4 regions of the Sphingomonas sp. NY01 genome follow, and region 1 is predicted to be linked to each of the others. Evidence: riboswitches for the same ligand, from Rfam matches in the RefSeq annotation. Region 1 holds a riboswitch; each other region holds the start of a gene.
The links. A riboswitch is a leader RNA that binds a small molecule or an ion and turns the genes downstream of it on or off. The one in region 1 is predicted to bind cobalamin.
Positions count from the first base shown of each region.

Region 1 (5,782 bases):
AGGCGGCGGGGGCCGCCACGGCGACGCGTGGCCGGCCGCTCATGGCGTCCGGCCGGCCCTGCGGCGCCGGCCACCGGTTCGCGCCGGTGGCAGGCCCCCGTCATGTCGGACGCCCGCCGGATTGCCGCATGACCCGATCCAATACCTCGTTGAAACGCCGCATCGCCGCGTTGTTCGCGCTGCTGATCCTCGCCAATTTCGCCTGCTGGGCCTGGGCGCTTGCGCTCGCCCGCCACGATGCGCTGCTGCTCGGCACCGCCGCGCTCGCCTGGGGGCTGGGCCTGCGCCACGCGGTCGATGCCGACCATATCGCGGCGATCGACAACGTCACCCGCAAGCTGATGCAGGACGGCCAGCGCCCGGTCGCCGTCGGCTTCTGGTTCGCGCTCGGCCATTCCGCCATCGTGCTGGTCGCCGCCGTCGCGGTCGCGCTGACCGCCAACGCGCTCGCCCGGTTCGAGGCGTTCGGACAGGTCGGCGGCGTCGTCGCCACCGGCATCTCCGCCACCTTCCTGTTCGCCATCGCCGCGATGAACCTCCTGATCCTGCGCTCGGTCTGGGCCAGCTTCCGCCACGTCCGCGCCGGCGGCATCTATGAAGAGGCCGATCTCGACATGCTCACCGCCGCGCGCGGGCCATTGTCGCGGCTGTTCCGGCCGATGTTCCGGCTGGTCACCAAAAGCTGGCACATGGCGCCGCTCGGCCTGTTGTTCGGGCTCGGCTTCGACACCGCGACCGAGGTCGCGATCCTGGGGCTTTCCGCCGCACAGGCCGCCGATGGCATGAGCATCGCCACCATCCTCGTCCTGCCCGCGCTGTTCGCCGCCGGCATGGCGCTGGTCGACACCGCGGACGGGGTGGTGATGCTCGGCGCCTATCGCTGGGCGTTCGTGAAGCCGATCAGAAAACTCTACTACAACATCACCATCACCCTCGTCTCCGCGATCGTCGCGATCGCGATCGGCGGGATCGAGACGCTGGCCCTGATCGCCGACAAGCTGGACCTTCGCGGCGGCGTGTGGACGCTGGCCACCGATCTCGGCGGCAGCTTCAACGGCCTGGGCTTCGCGATCGTCGGGCTGTTCGTCGCCTGCTGGCTGGTCAGCTTCGCCATCTACCGGTGGAAGCGGTTCGACGACACGCCTGTTGTCGGCCCCGCACCCGCCCGCTAAAGCCGTGGCCGGGGCGGATCATCCGCCCCGACGCGCGCCGGTGCCCCTCAAGGGCTTTGAATGGGAATGTGGTGCAAATCCACGGCTGTCCCTGCAACTGTAAGCGGAGAGCGCGCGGCACACGCCCCTTTGTAGGGGCAGCCACTGGGTTTCGATCCGGGAAGGCCGTGCCGCGATCGCGACGACCCGTGAGCCAGGAGACCTGCCGGCGCGGTGTCGCTCTTGCCCGGGTCCAGGGGATGGCCAAGGCACGGTTCTCCGTCTGAGCGACGACACTGGATGCGGCCGGGGTCGCAACCGGTGCGTGGCTTCGGACGCCTGCCCCGCGTCCGCCCGGAGTCCGCGTGCCCGCCGTCAGGCAAGCCCCGTCCGTTTTGTCGTTGATGCAAGGCGCGGGCGGAGAATGCACATGCCGGATCTTTCCCCGGATCTATCCAAAGTCCCCGTCACCATCGTCACCGGCTTTCTGGGGGCGGGCAAGACGACGCTGATCAGCCACCTGATCCGCGCCGCGAACGGCCGCCGCCTCGCGGTCGTGGTCAATGAATTCGGCACGCTCGGCGTCGACGGCGACATCTTGAAGGGGTGCGCCATTCCCGATTGCCCGGCGGAAAACATCGTCGAGCTGGCAAACGGCTGCATCTGCTGCACCGTCGCCGACGATTTCGTGCCAACCGTCGAAGCCTTGCTCGCGCTCGACCCACGCCCCGATCACATCCTGATCGAAACCTCCGGCCTCGCGCTGCCCAAGCCGCTCCTGAAAGCATTCGACTGGCCCGCGATCCGCTCGCGCATCACCGTCGACGGCGTCATCGCGCTGGCGGATGCGGAGGCGGTCGCCGCCGGCCGTTTCGCATCCGATCTCGCCGCGGTCGACGCACAGCGCGCCGCCGACCCCGGCCTCGACCACGAAACCCCGCTGGCCGAGGTGTTCGAGGACCAGCTCGCCTGCGCCGATCTCGTGCTGCTCACCAAGGCCGATCTCGCGGGGCCGGGCGGCCTCGCCGCCGCCCGCGCCGTCATCGCCGCGCAGGCGCCGCGCCCGCTGCCCGTGGTCGAGCTGACCGACGGCATCATCGATCCGCGGGTCGTGCTGGGTCTCGGCGCCGCCGCCGAGGACGACATCGCCGCCCGCCCCTCGCATCATGACGGTGCCGACGATCACGAGCATGAGGATTTCGACAGCATCGTCGTCGATCTGCCCGAAATCGCCACGCCCGACGCGCTCGCCGCCCGGATCGAGGCGCTGGCCGCCTCGCACGACATCCTGCGCGTGAAGGGCTATGCCGCGGTGTCGGGCAAGCCGATGCGCCTGCTCGTCCAGGCGGTGGGCGGCCGCGTCCGCACGCAATATGACCGGCCGTGGCGCGCGGACGAGGCGCGCGCCACCCGCCTCGTCGTCATCGCCGAGCATGACCGCATCGACCCGCCCGCGATACGGACCGCGCTGGCGGGCTGATCCGGCCATGCATCTCGTCTTTCGCGAGAGCCACGGACTGGAGGAGGGCGCCGTGCCACGGGATCTGGGGCAAAGCCCCGGCGACCTGCTGGTGCTCTCCTTCTCCGACAGCGATCTGCGTGCCTTTGCCGCCGGCTGGCAGGGGGCGGGGCGCGCTTCGCTGCGCCTCGCCAATCTGGAGCAGCTCGCGCACCCGCTGTCGGTCGACACCTATGTCGAGCGCACCGCGGTACATGCAAAGGCGATCCTGATCCGCCTGATCGGCGGCCCCTCCTATTGGAGCTACGGCCTGTCGCAGATGGAGCGCATCGCGCGCGACCACGGCATCGCGCTTGCCGTCCTCCCCGCCGATGGCCGCGAGGATGTGCGCCTCGACAAAGCCTCCACGCTCCCCGTCCCCCTGCTCCGCACGCTGGCCGGGCTTTGCGAACAAGGCGGCCCCACCGCCGCCGGCCAAGCGCTCGACCTGTTGGCACAAGCCGCCAACCTCCCGTTCGTGCTGAGCGAAGTCGAAGCACAAGCCCCACCTCCCATCCCCCCCGTAGGCGCCTGGAACCCCACCTGCCCCGCCGCCTTCGCGCTCACCGCCAAGGCCCCCATCGTCCTCATCCTCTTCTACCGCGCCTATCGCGTCGCCGACGACATGGCCCCCATCGCCGCACTTCGCTCGGCGCTGGAGGATCGCGGATTTGCCGTCCTCCCCCTCTATCTCCCCTCCCTGAAAGCCGAGGAAGCACAAGGCTGGCTCCACCGCTGGATCGCGCACCTCGCCCCCGCGGCCATCCTCAACGCCACCGCCTTTTCCGCCCCCCTCGACACAGGGGGCGCCCCGATCTTCCAGGTCGCTCTCGCCACCTCCACCCACGCCGCATGGGCCGACGCCCCCCGCGGCCTCTCCCCCGCCGACCTCGCCATGCACATCGTCCTGCCCGAGGTCGACGGCCGCCTCTTCGTCGGCGTCGCCAGCTTCAAGGAGGACGCCCCTCACGACCCCGCGCTCGACTTCGCCCCCCGCCGCCACCGCCCCGACCCCGAACGCGTCCCCGCCATCGCCGCGCGCGTCGCCGCGCACGTCCGCCTCGGGCAAACCCCCGCCACACGGCGCCGCACCGCGATCATCCTCTCCACCTATCCCGGCAAGGCACACCAGATGGCGCACGCCGTCGGCCTCGACGCCATCGCCTCCACCCACGCCATCCTCGAAGACATCGGCGCGCCCCCCGCCCCCGATCTGGCGCAGGCCCTCGCCACGCGCACGATTCGCTGGCCGCTTGCCGACTACCGCGCCGCGCTCGCCACGCTCCCCCCCGCCCTGCGCGACGACCTCTTCGCAAGCTGGGGCGAACCGGCCGGCGACGCCTTCCACTTCCCCGCCATCGCCCACGGCAACACCCTGATCGCGCTGCAGCCCGAGCGCGGCCGCCCCGACACCCGCGCCGACGACTATCACGACCTGTCGCGCTGCCCGTCCCACGCCTATGTCGCCTTCTACCTCTGGCTCCACGCCCGCGGCACCGACGCCGTCATCCACGTCGGCGCCCACGGCACCCTGGAATGGCTCCCCGGCAAGGCGGTCGCGCTGTCGGGCGCGTGCTGGCCCGACGCGCTGGTCCGCGACCTGCCCGTCCTCTACCCCTTCATCGTCAACGATCCGGGCGAGGCCGCGCAGGCCAAGCGCCGCATCGGCGCCGTCACCCTCGGCCACGCGCCCCCGCCGCTGGTCCGCAGCGGCACCGGCGCCGGCCTCGCCCGGCTGGAGGCGCTGCTCGACGAATTCGCCAGCGCCGACGGCCTCGACCCCGCCCGCCGGGACCGGCTGCGCACCGACATCACCGACGAAGCCGCCGCCGCCGGCCTCGCCATGGGCACCGACATCGCGAGCATCGACGCGTTCGTCTGCGACGTGAAGGACAGCCAATATGGCGACGGCCTGCACGTCTATGGCCGCGGTCCGCAAGGGCAGGCCGAGCGCGCCGGCCTCCTGGCCGGGCTGGCCGGCGCCCATGTCCCCCCCGGCCCCGCCGGCTCGCCCCATCGCGGGCGCAGCGACGTGCTGCCCACCGGCCGCAACCTTTACACCATCGACCCGCGCGCCACCCCCTCGCGCGCCGCGCACCAGCAGGGCATCCGCCTCGCCGACGAACTCGTCCGCCGCCATCTCCAGGACGAGGGCGACTGGCTGCGCACCCTGGTGGTCGATCTCTGGGGCTCCGCCACGATGCGCACCGCGGGCGAGGAATTCGCCATGGCGCTCCACCTGCTCGGCGTCGAGCCGGTATGGGACCACCGCTCCACCCGCGTCACCGGTTTCGAGATCCTGCCCCTCGCCCGGCTCGACCGCCCCCGCATCGACGTCACGCTGCGCGTCTCCGGCCTGTTCCGCGACGCCTTTCCCACCCTGATCCAGCTCTTCGGCCAAGCCGTCCGCGCGCTCGCCCTTCGCGACGAACCCGTCGACCGCAACCCCTTCACCGCCCGCGAAGCCACCCCCCGCGTCTACGGCCCCGCCCCCGGACGCTACGGCATCGGCCTCGGCGACCTCGGCGAGACCTACACGCCACAGGCGCGCGCCGCCGCCGGCCACGCCTGGCTCGCCGCCTCCGCCCACGCGCTCGACGCGGGCGACGCGCACGACCCCGCCGGCATCGCCGCACGGGTCGAGACGGCGCAAGGCTTCGTCCACGTCCAGGACCTGCCCGAAACCGACCTGCTGCTCGCCGCCGACTATGCTGCGCACGAAGCCGGCTTCGCCGCCGCCCGGGCGCTGACCGGCGGATCGGCTGCGCTCTACCATCTCGACGCCCGCGACCCCGAGCGCATCCGCGCCCGCACGCTGCCGCAAGAGATCGCCCGCGTCGTCCATGCCCGCGCCGCGCATCCCGGCTGGATCGCCGGCATGATGCGCCACGGCTTTCGCGGCGCTGCCGAGATCGCCGCCACGCTCGACCATCTCGGCGCCTTTTCGCACCTGGCGGACGCCGTCGCCCCCGAACTGTTCGACCGTTATTACGAAGCGACGCTCGCCGACCCGCAGGTCTGCGCCTTTCTCGCCGCCGCCAATCCGCAGGCCCTCGCCGCGATGGAGGCGCGTTTCGCTGCCCTCCACGCCGCCGGCCTGTGGCGCACCCGCCGCAATTCGATCGCCGCCGCC
Region 1 covers NZ_CP101722.1:364,995-370,776, reverse strand. The annotation lists gene NPJ82_RS01865 (HoxN/HupN/NixA family nickel/cobalt transporter) at 129-1,172, shown strand; cobalamin riboswitch at 1,194-1,397, shown strand; gene cobW (cobalamin biosynthesis protein CobW) at 1,582-2,631, shown strand; gene cobN (cobaltochelatase subunit CobN) at 2,639-5,782, shown strand, end outside.

Region 2 (5,782 bases), on a different replicon from region 1:
CGCGACCGGCACGCTGACCGATTCCGAGCAGTTGAGCGGCGCCAATGCCGGCGCCGCGCTGAACGACACGCCCAAGCAGCAGGCGAGCGCCTCGCTCAACTGGCGACCGGATGCGCGCTTCAGCGGCTATGTGCGCGGCATCTTCCGCGGCGAGGAAGCGATCACCGAGGCGCAGATCAGCGGCAACGCCACCGTCGCGCCGTCCTATACGACGGTCGACATCGGGGCGTCGTACACGGTGTCACCCCGCTTCACCCTGCATGGCGGCGTCCAGAACGTGCTCGACAAGCGGCTGACCTTCGATGGCTTCGGCTATGTGATCGATCCGGCGCGGATCTGGCTGGGGATCGGTACGCGGTTCTGAACGGCGATCCTGGGCCTTCATAGCGTCCAGCCCGGGCGATACTGCCGGTCGAGGAATTGATTGGCCTCGGCGATGTTGGTGATCCGGCCGGCATCGCCGTCATATTCGATCGGCTGGTCCGCGCGCATCGCGACCATGCCGAGCAGCATGGTCTCGTTGAGCGGCACCGCGGTGGCGAAGGGGGAGGAGATCGCTTCCTCTCCCCGGATCGCGCGGATCCAGTTCATCTCGTGCCCCTCCCGGCCGCCCAGAATACGCGGCAGCGTGACGGGAATGGCGGCTGCGCGCGCCTCGACGCCGTCGCCGATCAGCACCGGCTTCTCGCCATAGGTGTCGTGCATCAGCATGCCGCGGTCCCCGACATACAGCACGCCGCCATTGGGGTTCATCCCCGCGCCCGCCGGCATCGCCAGCGGCGTGGGCGGCATCAGGCCACCGTCATACCAGGTCATCGTCAGCGGGCCGCCTTTGGCATTGCCGAAGCGATAGGTGGTGATGTTGGCGAGCGGATAGCTGCCCAGATCGGCGGGCGGCTTGCCGTCCCAGATATTGTCGTCGCCGCCCCAGCGGCTGTGCCGGGTCTCGACCCGCGTCGGCAGGCCCGGCTCCAGCGCCCAGAAGGGGAAGTCGACCAGATGCGCGCCCATGTCCCCCAGCGAGCCGATCCCAAAGGGCACCCAGCCGCGCCAGTTGAAATGAGCGTAATCGGGATGATAGCCCCAGTCGACGGCTGCCGGGCCGAGCCAGACGTCCCAGTCGAGGCTGGCCGGCTTCGCCACGGGCGCGGGGCGGGCCTCTCCCTGCGGCCATAGCGGGCGATTGGTCCAAGCATGGACCTCGCCCACCCGGCCGATCGCACCGCCGCGGATCAATTCCACCACGCGCCGGCCATCGTCCCCCGAATGGCCCTGATTGCCCATCTGGGTCACGAGCATCGGGTTCCTTTGCGCCAGATCGCGCAGCACCCGGCCCTCGCGCACCGTGTAGGTCAGCGGTTTTTGCACATAGACGTGGATGCCGCGCTCCATCGCCATCCTGGCGGCCACGGCGTGATGATGGTCGGGGGTAGCGATCACCACCGCGTCGATGTCGCGGCGGGTATCGAACATCCGCCGATAATCGGCGAACTTGGCGGCGCGGTCATAGGCGGCCTTGAGCGGTTGCAGATCGGGCCGGGCGGCACCCTTGTCATCGACAAAAGCCTTGGCGACATGGGCGAGATCGACATCGGCCATGGCGACGATGTTCTGGCCGGTCAGCTTGGCCATGTTCTGGGCGCCCATGCCCCCGGCGCCGATCACCGCCACGTTCACGCGGTCGCTGGCGGCGATGCGGCGCGCGAACGCCTGGCCCGGCAAGGCGAGCAGCCCTGCGCTGGCCGCGGCCCCGCCCAGCCATGCCCGCCGGCTCGGGGACGTATTTTTGTCGATCATTGTCTTCTTTCCCAAAGCCTTGGCGATCGGCGAACGTTGCAAATCCAGCCGGGATTGCAAGCGCGATGCGAACCGTATCGGGTTTGCCGGGATACCCGCCGGCATCGGTCGCCTCGAAGAAACTGGCCGATGGCGACCGATTCCCTCACGTTTGCCAAAACTTTCGGCGTGCCCACCCCAGGCACATGCAGGCATCATCCGGCACGACCAAGAGCATGATTGCCGAGAACCGTGCATAAGTGCCTGTCATGAAAAGATAATGTTGCAGTAAACTCTTATAAGAAGGCGATGTTGTGCCGCCATGATCAATAATGGTGCCGTGTGAAGCCCACTCTTCTATGATGGACCCTTGCGATTCAGGCGGGAGAGTATGGGTGAAGCGTTGGGTGATCCTTTTGGCAGCGACATGGTCCGTATCGCTTGGCGCCTGCGGTCAGGAGGATGCCGAACCGGCTGCCCCCACCACGCCGACCGTCGCCGCACCCCCGGTCACCAACGTGCCGCAACCAGCCGCGGCGCTGGGATGCCAGAGCCGGTCGACCCGCTATCCCTGGGGGCGGGCGGCGTTAAGGACGTGGACGCCACGATCCACGGCGGAGGCCGAACGTCCCGAGGCGGCACCGGGCACCGCCAGCGGTGCGCCATTTCCAGCACGCCTGGTTCAGGCGTATGGCGAGGATTATGGAGAGGCACGCCGCACCGTCGTGCTGGAATGGGAGGATGGCTGCCGGCGCCAGTTTCGCGCGGAATCCTTCTCCGATGCCGATCGCACGCTGATCGACCGCGAGGTCGCCGCGCGGGCGTCGGTGGCCGATCCGGCGAGCTACCGCATCAACTATCGCCCGGGCATGACCTCACCCGAACTGGTGCAGGGCGGAAAGCTGGTGCTTCATACCACCCAGCATTTTTCCATCTGGTACGGCACGAACACCGCGGGCGAGTTCTACCGGACGATCGCGCAGCAGGGTCGGTCGATGGAGCAGGTGGTTCGCGAAACCGGCGAGTGGCTGGAAAAGCAGTGGCTGATCAATCGCGACGTGTTGGAAGCGCCGATGCCCTTTGCCGCTGGCACCGACCGGCAGAAGCTCGATATTTTCCTGTGCGGCACCGGCCGGCCGATCCGGGACGGCGATGATCTGGAAGGCTGCGGGGCCAGTGCCGCAGAGACGATGGGGATTTCCGCCTGGGGCGTCGCCAAGGGCTCGAATGTGCTGGTCCATGAATTCGGCCACATGATCCAGTTCTACACTGGTGGCTTTCGCGACAAGGGCGATGCCGGGATGATCTGGGAAACCGGCGCGGAGTGGAACGCCTTTATCGTCAATCCCGTCTTCAACGCGGCCAGCGGCGATTACCTGAACCAGCTGGAAAACGGCTTCCTTTTCTCGGTGGCGCGCTACGGCGCGCATCCGATCATGACCTATCTGTACGAGCGGGATGCCACCCGCGCGCTGGTGTTCGGCACCTGGCTTCGCAACCGTCGCGATGCGAATGGCGCCACGCAGGAGGATTATCTGCCCGCCTTTGTCCGGCTGGCGCAGGACGCGGGCGTCTATCCCAACGGCTTTGCCTCGTTCGCCGACGATGCGGGCTGGTACGGTGCGCGGTTGGTGGCGATGGACTTCCTCAACCAGCGGACGATGCTCGACCAGTTGCGCCCGACGCGCACGACCAGCTGGCTGGCGCATTTCACCACGCCGCTGGTTCCGGTCGCAGGCGGGGACGCGACGCTCTACGATCCCCCGTCGCAGCGCGCCTTGCTGCAATGGGGGACCCATATCGTCCCGCTCACCGGCGATGGCCGGCAGGTGAAGGTGACCCTGACCGGCGCCACCACCGCCAACCGCGCCGCATGGCGCTTCTCGATCGTCGCGGTCGAGCCGAACGGCACGCCCCATTACGCACCGCTGGGTACCGCCGAGGGGCAGGGGAGTGGCACGACCATGTTGACCCCGCCATCCGGCACGAAGCTCTATCTTGCGGTCACCGCCACGCCCTATGCCTATGAGACGCTCGGCTGGCAGGAAATTGGTCAACCGGTAAAGGGCACCCGTTTCCCCTACCGCGTGAGGATCGAAGGTGCCACGCCGCGCACCGGCTCCGTCGACGCGTGCGATGCGAACGCGGCGCCGGGCACATGGACCAGCAACTACACGCTGTCCGGCAACAAGGAGGGGGGACGGCCCTGCGCCTGAGCGGGGGCGTATGCGCACCGCCTCTCGGCTCGCCTGCGTAAGCGGTTGGGCTATCGACTGAAATCTGCGCAGTGCGATCTTGTGATCCGCTGCCTGCCGCCATATCACCGGCCGGGACGGGGTTTCGGCTCCGTCATGATCGCGTCGGTTCCCCCGGAAGGGGGATTAAAAGGGAATCCGGTGAAGGCGAGCGGTCGCCGAAATCCGGGGCTGTCCCTGCAACTGTAAGCGGCGAGCGAGAGGCGCATGCGCCGGGCCTTCACGTCCGGCGAAGCCACTGGGGTGACCTGGGAAGGCTGCGTCTCAAGCGACGACCCGTGAGCCAGGAGACCTGCCGGCGTCTGGTCGCTCTTGCCTGGTCCAGGGGATGGCCGAGGCACGGTGTCTATCCGACGAGCGACGCCAACAGTGCGGCAGGGGCCGCATGGACGGGTGTGTTCGCTGCCGGAGGCGTCCGGTGGGCATGGTCGTTGCCGCGCGTGCGGTAGGCCCCCGCCGGTGTGCGTCAGACGCCGGAAAGATACGGGCCATGTCACTCATCACTTCGCGCGCACGCTCAGGGGCGCTGCTCGTCATCGTCGCAGCACCCTCCACAGCACAGGTCGCCGAACCTGAACAGGTCGATACAACTGCCATTCTCGTGATCGGGCATGAGGACAGGACCGGTCTCGCCACGCCCAACGCAACCGCCAGCAGGCTGAACCTGACGCCGCTGGAGACACCGGCCAGCATCACCAGCATTGATGGCGATACGGTCCGTGCCCGCGGTGAGCGGTCGATCGTTGAGGCGCAGACGCGCGCACCCGGCATCACCAGCGTTGCCGATCCGGGCAATGGCGGCACCGCGCTCGCTGCGCGCGGCTTTTCAGGCCAGGGATCGGTGCTGCAACTGATCGACGGCGTCCGGCTGTTCCCGGCTGCGGGCACGATCACCTTTCCCACCGATCCGTGGATGGTCGAGCGGATCGATGTGCTGAGCGGTCCGGCGTCCGTGCTGTACGGACAGGGGGCGCTGGGCGGCGCGGTGAACGTCGTCATGCGCCAGCCCGATGCGACAAGGACCGGGTTCGAGGGCGAGGTCGGCTATGGTGCGCAAAACAGCGTTCGCGCCGCGGGCGGGATCGGCGGGCCGATCGACGAAGCGCTCGCCTACCGCGTCGATGGCAGCTGGTGGCGCTCGGACGGCTATGTCGATCGCGGTCGCTCGCGCAGCCTTGCGCTGTCCGGCACGCTGCGCTGGACGCCTGCATCGACGCTGGCGATCACGCTGCGCGGCGATCACGGTGATCAGCGTCCCACGGCCTATTTCGGCACGCCGCTGATCGACGGTCGGCTGGACGCGCGCAACCGCACGACCAACTACAATGTCGCCGATGCCCGGATGCACTTTCGCGATGATCGCGCGACGCTGCAGGTCGACTGGACGCCGAGCGAGACGCTGCACTTCTCCAACATCGCCTATCGGCTGACCAGCAACCGGTTCTGGCGCAATCTGGAAAGCTATCGCTGGGTCGCGGGTACGATCCGCCGCGGCGACAATTTCGGCATTCGTCACGATCAGACGCAATGGGGCGATCAGGCCAGCATGACGCTGAAGACCCCGATCTCGGATGCGATCGACAATGCCCTGGTGATCGGGGTCGACGCCAATCTGGTAAAGTTCACGCATGCGAACAACTTCGGGTCGGACCCACAGGGCGACACGATCGATCCCTTCGCCTTCAACCCCGGCCTGTTCCTCGACACGCAGGGGATCGCACCCCGCTATCGCACACGAACGGAGGCATTCG
Region 2 covers NZ_CP101724.1:13,616-19,397, forward strand. The annotation lists gene NPJ82_RS17275 (TonB-dependent receptor) at 1-364, shown strand, start outside; gene NPJ82_RS17280 (Gfo/Idh/MocA family oxidoreductase) at 382-1,797, opposite strand; gene NPJ82_RS17285 (DUF6055 domain-containing protein) at 2,184-3,992, shown strand; cobalamin riboswitch at 4,121-4,346, shown strand; gene NPJ82_RS17290 (TonB-dependent receptor) at 4,522-5,782, shown strand, end outside.
Region 2: another riboswitch for cobalamin. It lies ahead of NPJ82_RS17290 (TonB-dependent receptor); the one in region 1 lies ahead of cobW (cobalamin biosynthesis protein CobW).

Region 3 (5,782 bases), on a different replicon from region 1:
TGGCGTCGATCTCCGCCTTGAAGTCGAGCAATTGGGCCGGTGACAGGCCCTCCATCCTCGCCTTGGCATCACGGACCGCGACGTCGCCCAAATCGCCGAAGCGGGCCACGATCTCTGCTTCCCATTGGGCCTGCTTCTCGGCCGAGACACCGTAGAAGAGGCGATGGTCGTCCAACGCCTTGTCGGCATCGAGTGACGCCAGCGTCCGGTCGATCGTCTGCGCCAGATCGCGGCGCTGGGCGATCTCTTCATCGATCCGGCGGCGCAGATCGAGCAACGCAGCGCGCGTGTCGAAGGCAGGATCATCAAGGATGCGGGCAATCTCCGCGAGCGGCAGGCCAAGTTCGCGGTAGAACAGGATATGCTGAAGGCGCAGCATCTCCGCCTGCCCGTAATAACGATAGCCGTTCTCGCCGATGTCTGGCGTCAGCAGTCCGATATGATCGTAATGGTGCAGGGCACGAACGCTGACCCCCGACGCTTTCGCCACCTGTTTGACTGTCCGCATGATCTCACTCCGAATCGCTACGCCATGCTTGTGCGGGATGACGTTGCGTCAGGGTCAAGGGGTGAGAATGAGCGTGAGCTACTTTCCCGATTAGGAACGGCACGCGAGACGGCCGGGGCATTCTCATTGGGATCGATTTACGAGAAAGCGGGAATGCGGCTTGTTTCCGCGCCGTTGCCGGCCAGTGCGCAGATCAATACGGCAGCGTCAGTCGCGGTGGTCAGCGAAGCGGTCGGAAAAGTGTGCGAATCTCTTCTGCGAGGGCTGCCGGTTGCTCAAGGGCCGCGAAATGCCCGCCCTTGTGCATCACGCTCCAGCGCTGGACATCGCATACGCGCTCGACCCAGCTTCGTGGCGGCATCGGCAGCTCGCGCGGGAAGACCGCCACGCCCAGCGGTACCTGCACCCTTTCGCCGCGCGCGAACGCCAGGGGGTTGAGCCTGTTTTCCTTATACAGCCGCAACGATGCGTCGATCGTCCCGGAGAACCAGTACAGGGCGATGTTGGTGATGATCGTGTCCAACGGAATCGTGCGTTCGAGATCGCCGTCGTGGTCGCTCCACGCATCGAACTTTTCGATCATCCATGCGGCAAGCCCGATCGGGCTGTCCGACAGCGCATAGGCGAGGGTCTGCGGCCTCGTGCCGTGCAGCGCCGCATAGGCCCCGTGCTCGGCCGCGAATATCCTCGCCCGGTCGAGGAATGCTTGCTCGTCCGCTGTGATGGGCTCGACCGCGTCATCGATGCAGGGTGCGAAACTGCCGGGGATGTAATTGACGTGGACTCCGGTCAGCGCCTCCGGCCGCTGCCGTGCCAGCCACAGCGACACGCCTGCACCGATGTCACCACCCTGCGCTCCGTAGCGATCGTAGCCCAGTTCCGCCATCAGGCTTGCCCACATGTCGGCAATGGTCCGGGAGCTCACGCCAATCGACCGCGGTGCCTGACTTAAACCATATCCCGGCAGGGAGGGTACCACCACGTCGAACGCGTCCGCCGCGTGCCCGCCATGCGCCGCCGGGTCGGTAAGGAGCGGCAGGATACGCTCCATCTCGATGAACGATCCCGGCCATCCATGGGTGATCACGAGGGGCATGGGGGCGGGGCCGACGCCGCGCTGATGGATATAGTGAACGTCCAGTCCGTCGATGCGGGAAACGAACTGGGGAAGCCGGTTGAGCCGTGCCTCGGCCGTGCGCCAGTCAAATCCATCGGCCCACCGGTCCGCCAATTGCCGCACCAACCGTAAACTGGTGCCGTCCTCGCCGCTGCCAGGATCGATGGGGTTGGGCAGGCGCGCTGCAATCACGCGGCGCCGCAAATCACGCAGCGCCTCGTCCGTGATCGCGATCCTGTGTTCCCGTGCCGCCACCATCACTCCTGTTCATTTTGGAAAGGACGTCTAGGCAGAGGTCCTGATCCGACACATAGCTGGTCTAGCACCCGCCCGGCCCGATAGGGCAACAACTTGGGATGCCGGGAAATGAGCGGCCAGCGAGACGGCCGGGGGATTCCCATTGGGATCGCGAAATGGGAATTTATCCAGTGTCTCGATATCCCGTTTGATAGGTGTTTTGGGACACTGCGGCGGGTGATTGTCCGGCAATGCCGATCGCATGATAGGGTAGCTATGGGCAATCTTGCAGATTGACGGTGCCACGGGTACGCGCTTCTCGTCGGGCTGGATGTAGATCCTGCCGGGCAATGATCGCGCTGGTGTCCTGAAAGGGGCTTAAAAGGGAACACGGTAAGGGAGGCAATCTCCCCCAAACCGAGGCTGTCCCTGCAACTGTAAGCGGCGAGCGAGACGTACATCGCATTTTCCGTTGGAGGATGCAGCCACTGGATCAGCCACCACATCGGCAACGATCCGGGAAGGCCGTATGTCGAGCGACGACCCGTGAGCCAGGAGACCTGCCAGCGTCTGGTCGCTCTTGCTTTGGCCCAGGGGATGGTCGGGGCACGGTTCTTCCGTCTGAGCGACGAACGAGCGGCGGGGGCCGCATCAGTTCGTGTCGCGGGCGTTTGCGTCCGGCCGTAGACACGCGCCGACCGTTCGCAGCGGACGCCCCTGCCCAAAGTCGCTTGGCGCATGGGGGGATGGACATGACGGTTTTGAAATTACGCGCAGAGTTACTCGGATGCGCAGCGATGATCATTGCGTGCAGTGCAACGCCCGCAAACGCGCAGACGAAGGATGCGGACGCCGGATCAACACAGGCTTCAGCCGACGAAGTCGTCGTCTTCGGTCGGGGCGAGGCGAAGATCGGCGTAGCGCACGCGGCGAGCGAAGGCACCGTTGCCGGTGCCGACCTGCTGGTTCGGCCGCTGCTTCGCGTTGCCGAACTACTCGAAGCGGTCCCTGGGATGGTTGCCGCGCAGCACTCCGGCAGCGGCAAGGCGAACCAGTATTTCCTACGTGGTTTCAATCTGGATCACGGCTCCGACTTCACGACCTATATCGATGGCGTGCAGATGAACCTGCGGACGCATGGTCATGGACAGGGCTATCTCGATCTGAATGGGCTGATCCCCGAGATCGTCGCGCGCGAAGATTTCCGGAAAGGACCGTACCGCGCCGATGGCGGCGACTTCGCCCTGGCTGGTGCCGCCTACATGACGACGATCGATGGCTATGCCCGGCCCTGGATGTCGATCGAGGGCGGCTCCTACGGCTATGGCCGGGTCGCGGCGGGCGGCACGATCGACGATGTCGGCTCCGGCAAGCTGACGCTGGTGGCGCAGGCCAAGGTCTATGACGGACCATGGCAGGAACCCGAGCATCTGCGTCACGCATCAGGGTTTGCGAAATACATCGCTCCCGCCGGTGCGGGTCAGGTCGAGGCGTCGCTCAACGCCTATCGCGCGACTTGGCGGCCGACCGAGCAGATCCCCGAGCGGATCATCGGCACGGCGCTGTGCAAGGACGTGTTCTGCTCGCCCGATCCAACGGCGCGGGGTGAAACGACGCGGCTTATCGGCAACATCGCGGTGCGCCAGCCCGACTGGCATGCCAATGTCTATGGTCAGTTCTACGACTGGTCGATGTATTCCAATCCGACCTACACCGACCCGGACGGGACCAGCGCGCAGATCCGCCAGTTCGACAGACGGTGGATCGTCGGCGCGCGAGGAGAAAAGCGCTGGACGCTCGGGCCTGCGCTTGCCGTGTCGATCGGCACGGAGGAACGCTACGACCATATCGGAAGCGTCGGCGTCTATCGTACGAGCGCGCGTTCGTTCCTGTCGTCGCTGGGCCGGTATCACGTCGAGGAGGCGTCGGCTGCTCTCTACGGCGATATGACCTGGACACCGGTCGATGGCCTACGTTTTATAGGCGGGGTCCGAGGTGACTATTATCATTACACCGTGCGGGCGCGCGACGAAGCTGCGGCGATCGCGGGCGCAGGCAGTGGGGACGACGCCATCCTGTCGCCTAAGGCATCGGTGGCCTATTCGCCGACCGATCGCCTCGAATTCTATGCCAATTGGGGGGCGGCTTTCACTCGAACGACGTGCGCGGTGCGGTCAATGTCGAGACTCCGGTGCCTGTGCTGGTGCGCGGGGACGGCCGCGAACTCGGCGCGCGCTGGCAGTTGCCCGGCTTTTCGCTGACTGCGACCTATTGGTGGCTCGATGTGGGCAGTGAACTCCGCTTCGTGGGCGATTCCAACGCGGTGGAGCCGACTGGTGCCAGCAAGCGGCGCGGCTATGAGCTGGTTGCGTTCTGGCGGCCGAAGCCTTGGCTTGCGCTCGACGGAAACTACACGGCAAGCCGGTCACGCTATGACAATGGCGATCGCATTCCCAATGCCTTTGAGAACGCGGCATCGGCGGGCATCGCGCTGGTGCTCGATCCATGGGAGGCGAGCGTCCGCGTACGTCACCTCGGCCCCTATCCCCTGATCGAGGACAACAGTGTTCGCGATTCCGGAAGCACGGTCGTCAACGTCCGGGCGGCCCGCAAGATCGACCGGTTCGAGGTATATGGCGAAGTGCTCAACATCCTGAACAGCCGCGACAAGGACATCGCCTATTTCTACGAGTCGTATATCCCCGCCTTCGATACATCAGGACCGACCGATGGGCGCTTGAGCCGCGTGGTCGAGCCACGGACCTTGCGTCTGGGCACCAGGGTCAATTTTTAAGCTGGCGGAGGGGATCGCCAGCGTGGGACCCCGTCCCGCGCTGGTGATCCAACGCCGTCGTGATCAACCAATTATTTCTCGCCGCACGATTTCGGCCCCGGCACCCAGCGCCCATAGCTTACCTCGCGCGACGTTGCGCGACAGCGGCGCCATGCCGCAGTTTGTGGCGGGCAAGAGCTTGTCGGCGTCGACGAAGCGCAGCGCATTGCGCAGCGTGTCGGCGACCTGTTCTGGTGTCTCGATCGTGTCCGTCGCGACGTCGATCGCACCGACCATCACCTTCTTCCCGCGAATGAGTTCGATCAGGTCCATCGGCACGCGCGAGTTCTGGCATTCGAGCGAGATGATATCGATCTTCGACTTCTGAAGGTTTGGGAAGGTTTCCTCATACTGGCGCCATTCGGTGCCGAGCGTCTTCTTCCAGTCGGTATTGGCCTTGATGCCATAGCCATAGCAGATGTGGACGGCGGTCTCGGCATTCAGTCCCTCGGCCGCGCGCTCTAGCGTGGCGATGCCCCAGTCGTTCGCTTCGTCGAAGAAGACGTTGAAGGCGGGTTCGTCGAACTGGATGATGTCGACGCCGGCGGCCTCCAGCTCGCGCGCTTCTTCGTTGAGAATGCGTGCGAACTCCCATGCCAGCTTCTCGCGGCTCCGGTAATGCGCGTCGTAGAGAGTGTCGATCATCGTCATCGGCCCGGGTAGTGTCCACTTGATCGGCCGGTCGGTCTGGGCGCGCAGGAAGCGAGCATCGTCGACGAACACAGACGTCGACCGTGAGACGGCACCAACGACGGTAGGCACGCTGGCGTCATAACGGTTGCGGATGCGCACCGTCTCGCGCTTCTCAAAATCGACGCCGTCGAGATGCTCGATGAACGTCGTGACGAAGTGCTGCCGCGTCTGCTCGCCGTCCCCCAGGATGTCGATGCCCGCCTGCCGCTGATCGTCGACGGCCAGGCGCAGCGCGTCCTGCTTGCCCGCAATCAGTTCCTCGCCCTCTAGCTTCCACGGCGACCACAGGCTCTCGGGCTGGGCCAGCCACGATGGCTTGGGCAGACTGCCCGCGGTCGTCGTCGGCAATAGTGTCGTCATCAGTAATACCTTTGTGTCGTGGGGATCAGAAGCC
Region 3 covers NZ_CP101723.1:214,696-220,477, forward strand. The annotation lists gene NPJ82_RS16895 (MerR family transcriptional regulator) at 1-508, opposite strand, end outside; gene NPJ82_RS16900 (epoxide hydrolase family protein) at 729-1,883, opposite strand; cobalamin riboswitch at 2,206-2,445, shown strand; partial or broken gene NPJ82_RS16905 (TonB-dependent receptor) at 2,660-4,656, shown strand; gene NPJ82_RS16910 (methionine synthase) at 4,720-5,748, opposite strand; gene NPJ82_RS16915 (DUF1852 domain-containing protein) at 5,774-5,782, opposite strand, start outside.
Region 3: another riboswitch for cobalamin. It lies ahead of NPJ82_RS16905 (TonB-dependent receptor); the one in region 1 lies ahead of cobW (cobalamin biosynthesis protein CobW).

Region 4 (5,782 bases), 870 kb from region 1:
CCACCGCCCCGCTCTCCGGCAGGCACGCCAGCCCGGTTTCCGCCACCGGATAGGCCCGCGGCGCGATCCCCGTCGACAGGTCGATCCAGTCCTCGCCCCCGAACACAGCCCGCGCCTCCGCCACCCGGCCGCCATGCACGTAGAACGGTGCCAGATCCCCCGCGCCGATCATCGCCTCAATACGCCACCCGCACGCCTACAAACCCCGCCCGCCCCTGCTGACCGTAATCGAGCACCGTCTGGTAGCGTTCGTCGAACAGGTTCTCGATCCGGCCATAGACGGCCAGATTGCCCGTCACCGGCATCGATGCGCGCAGGTCGACCAGCGTGTACCCATCGAGCCGGCGAACATTGGCCGCATCGTTGAAGCTGTCGCCGACACTCGTCACCGTCGCCCCCGTCTCCAGCCCGAACGCCCAGCGGTAATCGGCATTCACCGTCACGCTGTGATCCGGCCGCCGGGCCAGCCGCCGCCCGAAACCGGCGGTGCCCGCCGAGCGATCCTCGGCGTCCAGATAGGTATAGGCCGCACTCAGCCGCAACGCCTCGACCGGCACCAGCGCCAGGGTGAACTCCAGCCCCTGTGACCGTGCCCGCGCGACATTGTCATAGGTACCGAACGGCCGCCCCGCACAGATGCCGGAAAGCGGCGCGGCGCACGACACGAAGGTGATCAGGTCGCGCGAGGTGCGGTGGAACCATGTCGCACTCGCCTCGATCGCACCGTCCAGCGCGCGCTGCGTAATGCCCGCGTCCCAGCCCTTCGACCGTTCGGGATCGAGCAGCGCGTTGCCATATTCGCTCTGCAACTGGTACAGCGTCGGCGCCTTGAACCCTTCCGAATAGCTGCCCCGGAACAGCGTATTGCCGCCATTGGGCGACCAGACGCCGCTGGCCGATACCGTGGTCGCGCCGCCGAACACGTTATGGTCGTCATGGCGCACGCCGCCCGTCACGGTCAGCCCTGCGACGGGCGTCACCGCCAACTGGCCATAGACGCTGAACAGCCGCGCCCGCCCGCGCGTTTCCGGCCCGCCAAAGCTCGTGGTGGTGAACCGCGTCACCTCGCGCTCCGCGCCGAACGTGCCCTGCACCGCGTCGCTCAGGTCGAGCAGCCCCTGATATTCTATACGCTCGTTGCGGCCATTGCCGCGAAACGTCTCGGTCGGCACCCCGTCCGGATCGATGTTGCGCCGCCGCGTCTGCGTATAGGCATAGCCCAGCCGGTTGCGCAGCCGCCCGTCGAACAGCGCCAAGTTCGCGCCGCCATAGCCGACGAACTGCTTCGACGTGCCATATTCGCGCGTATCGCCAAAGGTGAAGGCGGGTGCGGGAAAGCCGTCAATCTCCGTCCGGCCATCCGAATAGAATCCGCGCAGGTCCAGCGACAGGTTGGTGGCAACGTCCACCGTCACGCTGCCATTGGCGCCGTAGTTGCGATATCCGTCGCGCTCGGTCCCGCCGGCAAAGGCGGACAGGCCGTCGCTGGTGAAATACCCGCCGCCAAGGCTCGCCGCGACCGGCCCCGCCTTGCCCGACACGTTCGCGAACACCTGCCCCGTATCGCGCCAGCCCCCTTCCGCGCGCGCGTTGACCGACAGTGCCTCGGTCGGCTGCCGCGTGATCAGGTTCACCACACCGCCGATCGCCTGGCTGCCCCACAGCACCGACTGCGCACCCCGCAGCACCTCGATCCGCGCGATATTCCCCACCAGCAATCCGCCGAAGTTGAACCCGCCGCCGGGCGCCGACGGATCGTTCAGCTTGATGCCGTCGATCAGTGCCACCGTCTGGTCGGTTTCCGCACCGCGGATGCTGACCCCGGTCTGCGTGCCGATCCCGCCGTTGCGGGCGATGGTCACGCCGGGCGTCTGGCGCAGCAGGTCGGCCACCGCCACCGACTGGCGCCGCGTGATCTCGGCGGTGTCCAGCACGCTTATCGCCTGGCCCACCCGGTCGATCGGTTGCGCGGCGCGGTTGGCCGTCACCACGATGCGGTCGTCGGCGCCCTGCACCTGTTCCAGTCCGGCATTGGACTGCGCGCTCTGGCCCCAGGCCGGCAGCGCGGCGAGCAGCACCGGCGCCGCCAATAGATATCGAATCGTCACAGCTCTTGTTTCCCCCTTCGCGTTCGCAACAGGGGGCACGCGCACGGGCGGCGCCGAACAAGCCCCGCTGCACCCACGCCCCCAAAGACGTCGTCACGCGAGGATCATTCCTCGATCGCCCGGCACACCCCGTCCGCGCGAAGGACAGACCGCGACAGGCAGGTCTCCTGGCTCCCGGGTCAGCGCCGCGCCCGGCCTTCCCGGATCAACTCCAGTGGCATGGGGATGGGCGAGGCTCGCCGGTCACAGTTGCGGGGGCAGCTTCGGATCACGCCGGCCCGGTCCGGGCGTCGCTTCCGAATTCCCTTTTCATCCCGTCTCCGGGAACCTGTCACGCTTGCGCCCTTAGGCGGGGGCGGGCACGGGGGCAAGATGGCGACGACGTTGTTCCTCGGGGGTGCCCGCTCGGGCAAGAGCCAGCTGGCCCAGACCGCGGCGGAGCGCTTCGCCGCGCCGCTGATCTACTGCGCGACGGGCCAGGCGTTCGACGACGAGATGGCGGAGCGCATCGCCCGGCACCGTGCCGATCGCGACGCGCGCTGGACGACGATCGACTGCCCGGTCGCGCTGCCCGCGGCGATCCGCGAGGCCGTGGGCGGTGCGATCCTGGTCGATTGCCTGACCCTGTGGCTGACCAACGTCATGCTCGGCGATCACGACGTCGCTGCCGCCCGCGCCGACCTGCTCGCCGCGATCGGCGAAGCGCGCGCGCCGCTGTTCCTCGTCTCCAACGAGGTGGGGCTCGGCCTCGTCCCCGAAACCCCGCTCGGCCGCACCTTTCGCGACGAGGCCGGCCGGCTCAACCAGGCGGTGGCCGCGGTGGTGGAGCGTGCCTATTTCGTCGCCGCCGGTCTGGCGCTGCGCCTGCAGCCGCCCGATATTTGACGTGCGCGACCCCGCCCGCAAAAGAAGATCATGCCCACCGACAAACGCACCACCGGACGACCCACCCGCGAACAGGCGCAGCAGATCAACGACCTGGTCCTCACCGGCGCGCGCGAGGCCTTTTGCTGCCGCGGCATCGACGGCACCTCGATGGAGGAGATCGCCGCTGCCGTCGGCGTCAGCAAGCACACCATCTATCGCCGCTATCCCGGCAAGATGGCGCTCCTCGATGCGGTAGTGACGCGCGACCTTGAGCGACTGGCCGAGGCGTTCGTCGAGGGCGACGGCGCGGAAAATCCCCTCGCCTCGCTGAAGCGCGCCTCGCGCCATTTCTTTGGCTTCTGCCTGTCGCCCGACAATGTCCGCTTCATGGCCTTTCTCACCTCGGAGGCCGCCTATTCGGAGGAGCTGCGCACCCGCTTCGCCGCGTGGAACCGGATCATGTCCGCGCCCATGCTCGACCGCATCCGCCACGCGCAAGCCGCCGGGCTGCTCCGCCAGGCCGATCCGACCTGCCTCTACCATCTGCTGGGCGACCTGCTCGACGGCCCGACCCGGCGCCTCCAATTCGGCCTGCCCGATCCCTTTTGCGGCCTTTCGCCGGATGCGTTTTTCGAGGAACGCTGGCGCGTCTTCCTGCGCGACGCCGCGATCTGAAGGAACGCCGGCCCACGCCGCCGCGTTCGCGCCCGCATGGCCGACGACTTCCTGATCTTCCGTCCCGACGATGTCGACCTCGCACGCTCGCCGCTGCGTCGCGGGATCGCCGAGCCGACCTATGTGCTGGGCGCGTTCAATCCCGGCATGGCGCGATTGCCGAACGGCAACCTGCTGCTGATGGTCCGCATTGCCGAGGCACTGGCGCAGCCGGTGGTGGACGGCCATGTCCGCGCCATCCGCTGGACGCCCGGCGGCTATGTGCTCGACCGCTACCCCCTTGCCGGCGTCGACATGACCGACCCGCGCCAGTTCGCGCTGAAGGGCCATGCCCACCGCATGCTGGCGCTCACCTCGCTGTCCTGGCTGCTGCCGGTCGAACTCACCCCCGATGGCGAGCGCATCGTCGCGGTCCATTACGACAAGGTGATCGAGCCCGCCGCCCCCTATCAGGATTACGGGGTCGAGGATGCCCGGATCAGCCGCATCGCCGATCGCTGGTACATGACCACCTGTTCGGTCTCTGCCGAGCGTCACTGCACCACCCTCCACATCTCCGACAACGGCATAGATTACCGGCTGGAGGGGATCGTCCTCGATCATCAGAACAAGGACATGATCCTGTTCGAAGGGCTGGTCGGCGACCGCTTCATGGCGCTGACCAGGCCTTTGGGAGAGGTGTATTTCGCCTATCCCGAGGACAGCCCCTATGTCGGCGGCCCCGCGATCAACTTCGCCGCCTCCCCCGACGCGCTCCACTGGAAGCCGCTGGAGGCACCCGGCATTCGCGCGCGCAAAGGCTCCACCTCGGCGATGAAGATCGGCGGCGGCACGCAGCCGGTGCTGACCGATGAAGGCTGGCTGACCCTCTATCACGGCGTCGAGCGGCGCGAGACGGTCGGCATCTATCGCAGTTTCTGGGCGCTGCTCGACCGCGACGACCCCACCCGCATCCTGCGGCTGGAGGACGATGCGCCCTTGATTGAGGCCGCACCCGCCCTCACCGCCGACATCGCGCACCAGATGTACCTGCCGACCCCCGTCGTCTTTTCCACCGGGCTGGCCGATGGCGGCGACCATTATCTGGTCGCCAGCGGCGAGGCCGATCTCGCCTGCCGGATGACCCGCCTGCGCAAGGATCGCTTCCGATGAGCATATCGGCCCCGGACGTGACCACGGAAGCACCATGGTGGCGATCCGCCGTCCTGTACCAGATCTATCCCCGCTCGTTTCAGGACAGCGACGGCGACGGCATCGGCGACCTGAACGGCATCGCCGCGCGGCTCGATTATCTGGTCGATCTCGGCGTCGATGCGATCTGGATCTCGCCGATCTTCCCCTCGCCCATGGCCGATTTCGGCTATGACGTGGCGGATTATTGCGGGATCGATCCGCGTTTCGGCACGCTGGCCGATTTCGATGCGCTGCTCGCCGCCGCCCATGCCCGCGGGCTGAAGATACTGCTCGATTTCGTGCCGAACCACAGTTCGGACCAGCATCCCTGGTTTCGCGAAAGTCGCGCGTCGCGCACCAACCCGAAACGCGACTGGTATCTGTGGCGCGACGCCGCACCGGATGGCGGCGTGCCCAACAACTGGATCAGCGATTTCGGCGGCCCCGCCTGGGAATGGGACGAGGCGACCGGCCAATATTACTATCACGCCTTTCTGAAGGAACAGCCAGACCTCAACTGGCGCAACCCGGATGTGCGTGCGGCGATGCTGGACGTGCTGCGCTTCTGGTTCGCTCGCGGCGTCGATGGCTTCCGCATCGACGTGCTGTGGCACATGGTCAAGCACGCCGATTTTCCCGACAATCCGCTGAACCCCGCCTGGCACGTCAGCATGGGCGAGATGCACCGTGTGCTGCAACTCCACTCCACCGACCAGCCCGAGGTGCACGCCATCGCCGGCGACATGCGCCGCATCGCCGACGATTACAGCACCCCCGGCGAGGAGCGCGTGCTGATCGGCGAGATCTACCTGCCGCTCGAACGCCTGATGCACTATTACGGGCAGGACGAAAGCGGCGTCCACCTGCCCTTCAACTTCCAGTTGATCGACGCCCGCTGGGACGCGCGCACGCTGGCGCAGATGATCGCCGATTATGAGGCAGCGCTCCCCCCCGGCGGC
Region 4 covers NZ_CP101722.1:1,237,402-1,243,183, reverse strand. The annotation lists gene NPJ82_RS06210 (aminotransferase class I/II-fold pyridoxal phosphate-dependent enzyme) at 1-172, opposite strand, end outside; gene NPJ82_RS06205 (TonB-dependent receptor) at 177-2,108, opposite strand; cobalamin riboswitch at 2,248-2,455, opposite strand; gene cobU (bifunctional adenosylcobinamide kinase/adenosylcobinamide-phosphate guanylyltransferase) at 2,481-2,993, shown strand; gene NPJ82_RS06195 (TetR/AcrR family transcriptional regulator) at 3,024-3,650, shown strand; gene NPJ82_RS06190 (glycosidase) at 3,687-4,802, shown strand; gene NPJ82_RS06185 (alpha-amylase family glycosyl hydrolase) at 4,799-5,782, shown strand, end outside.
Region 4: another riboswitch for cobalamin. It lies ahead of NPJ82_RS06205 (TonB-dependent receptor); the one in region 1 lies ahead of cobW (cobalamin biosynthesis protein CobW).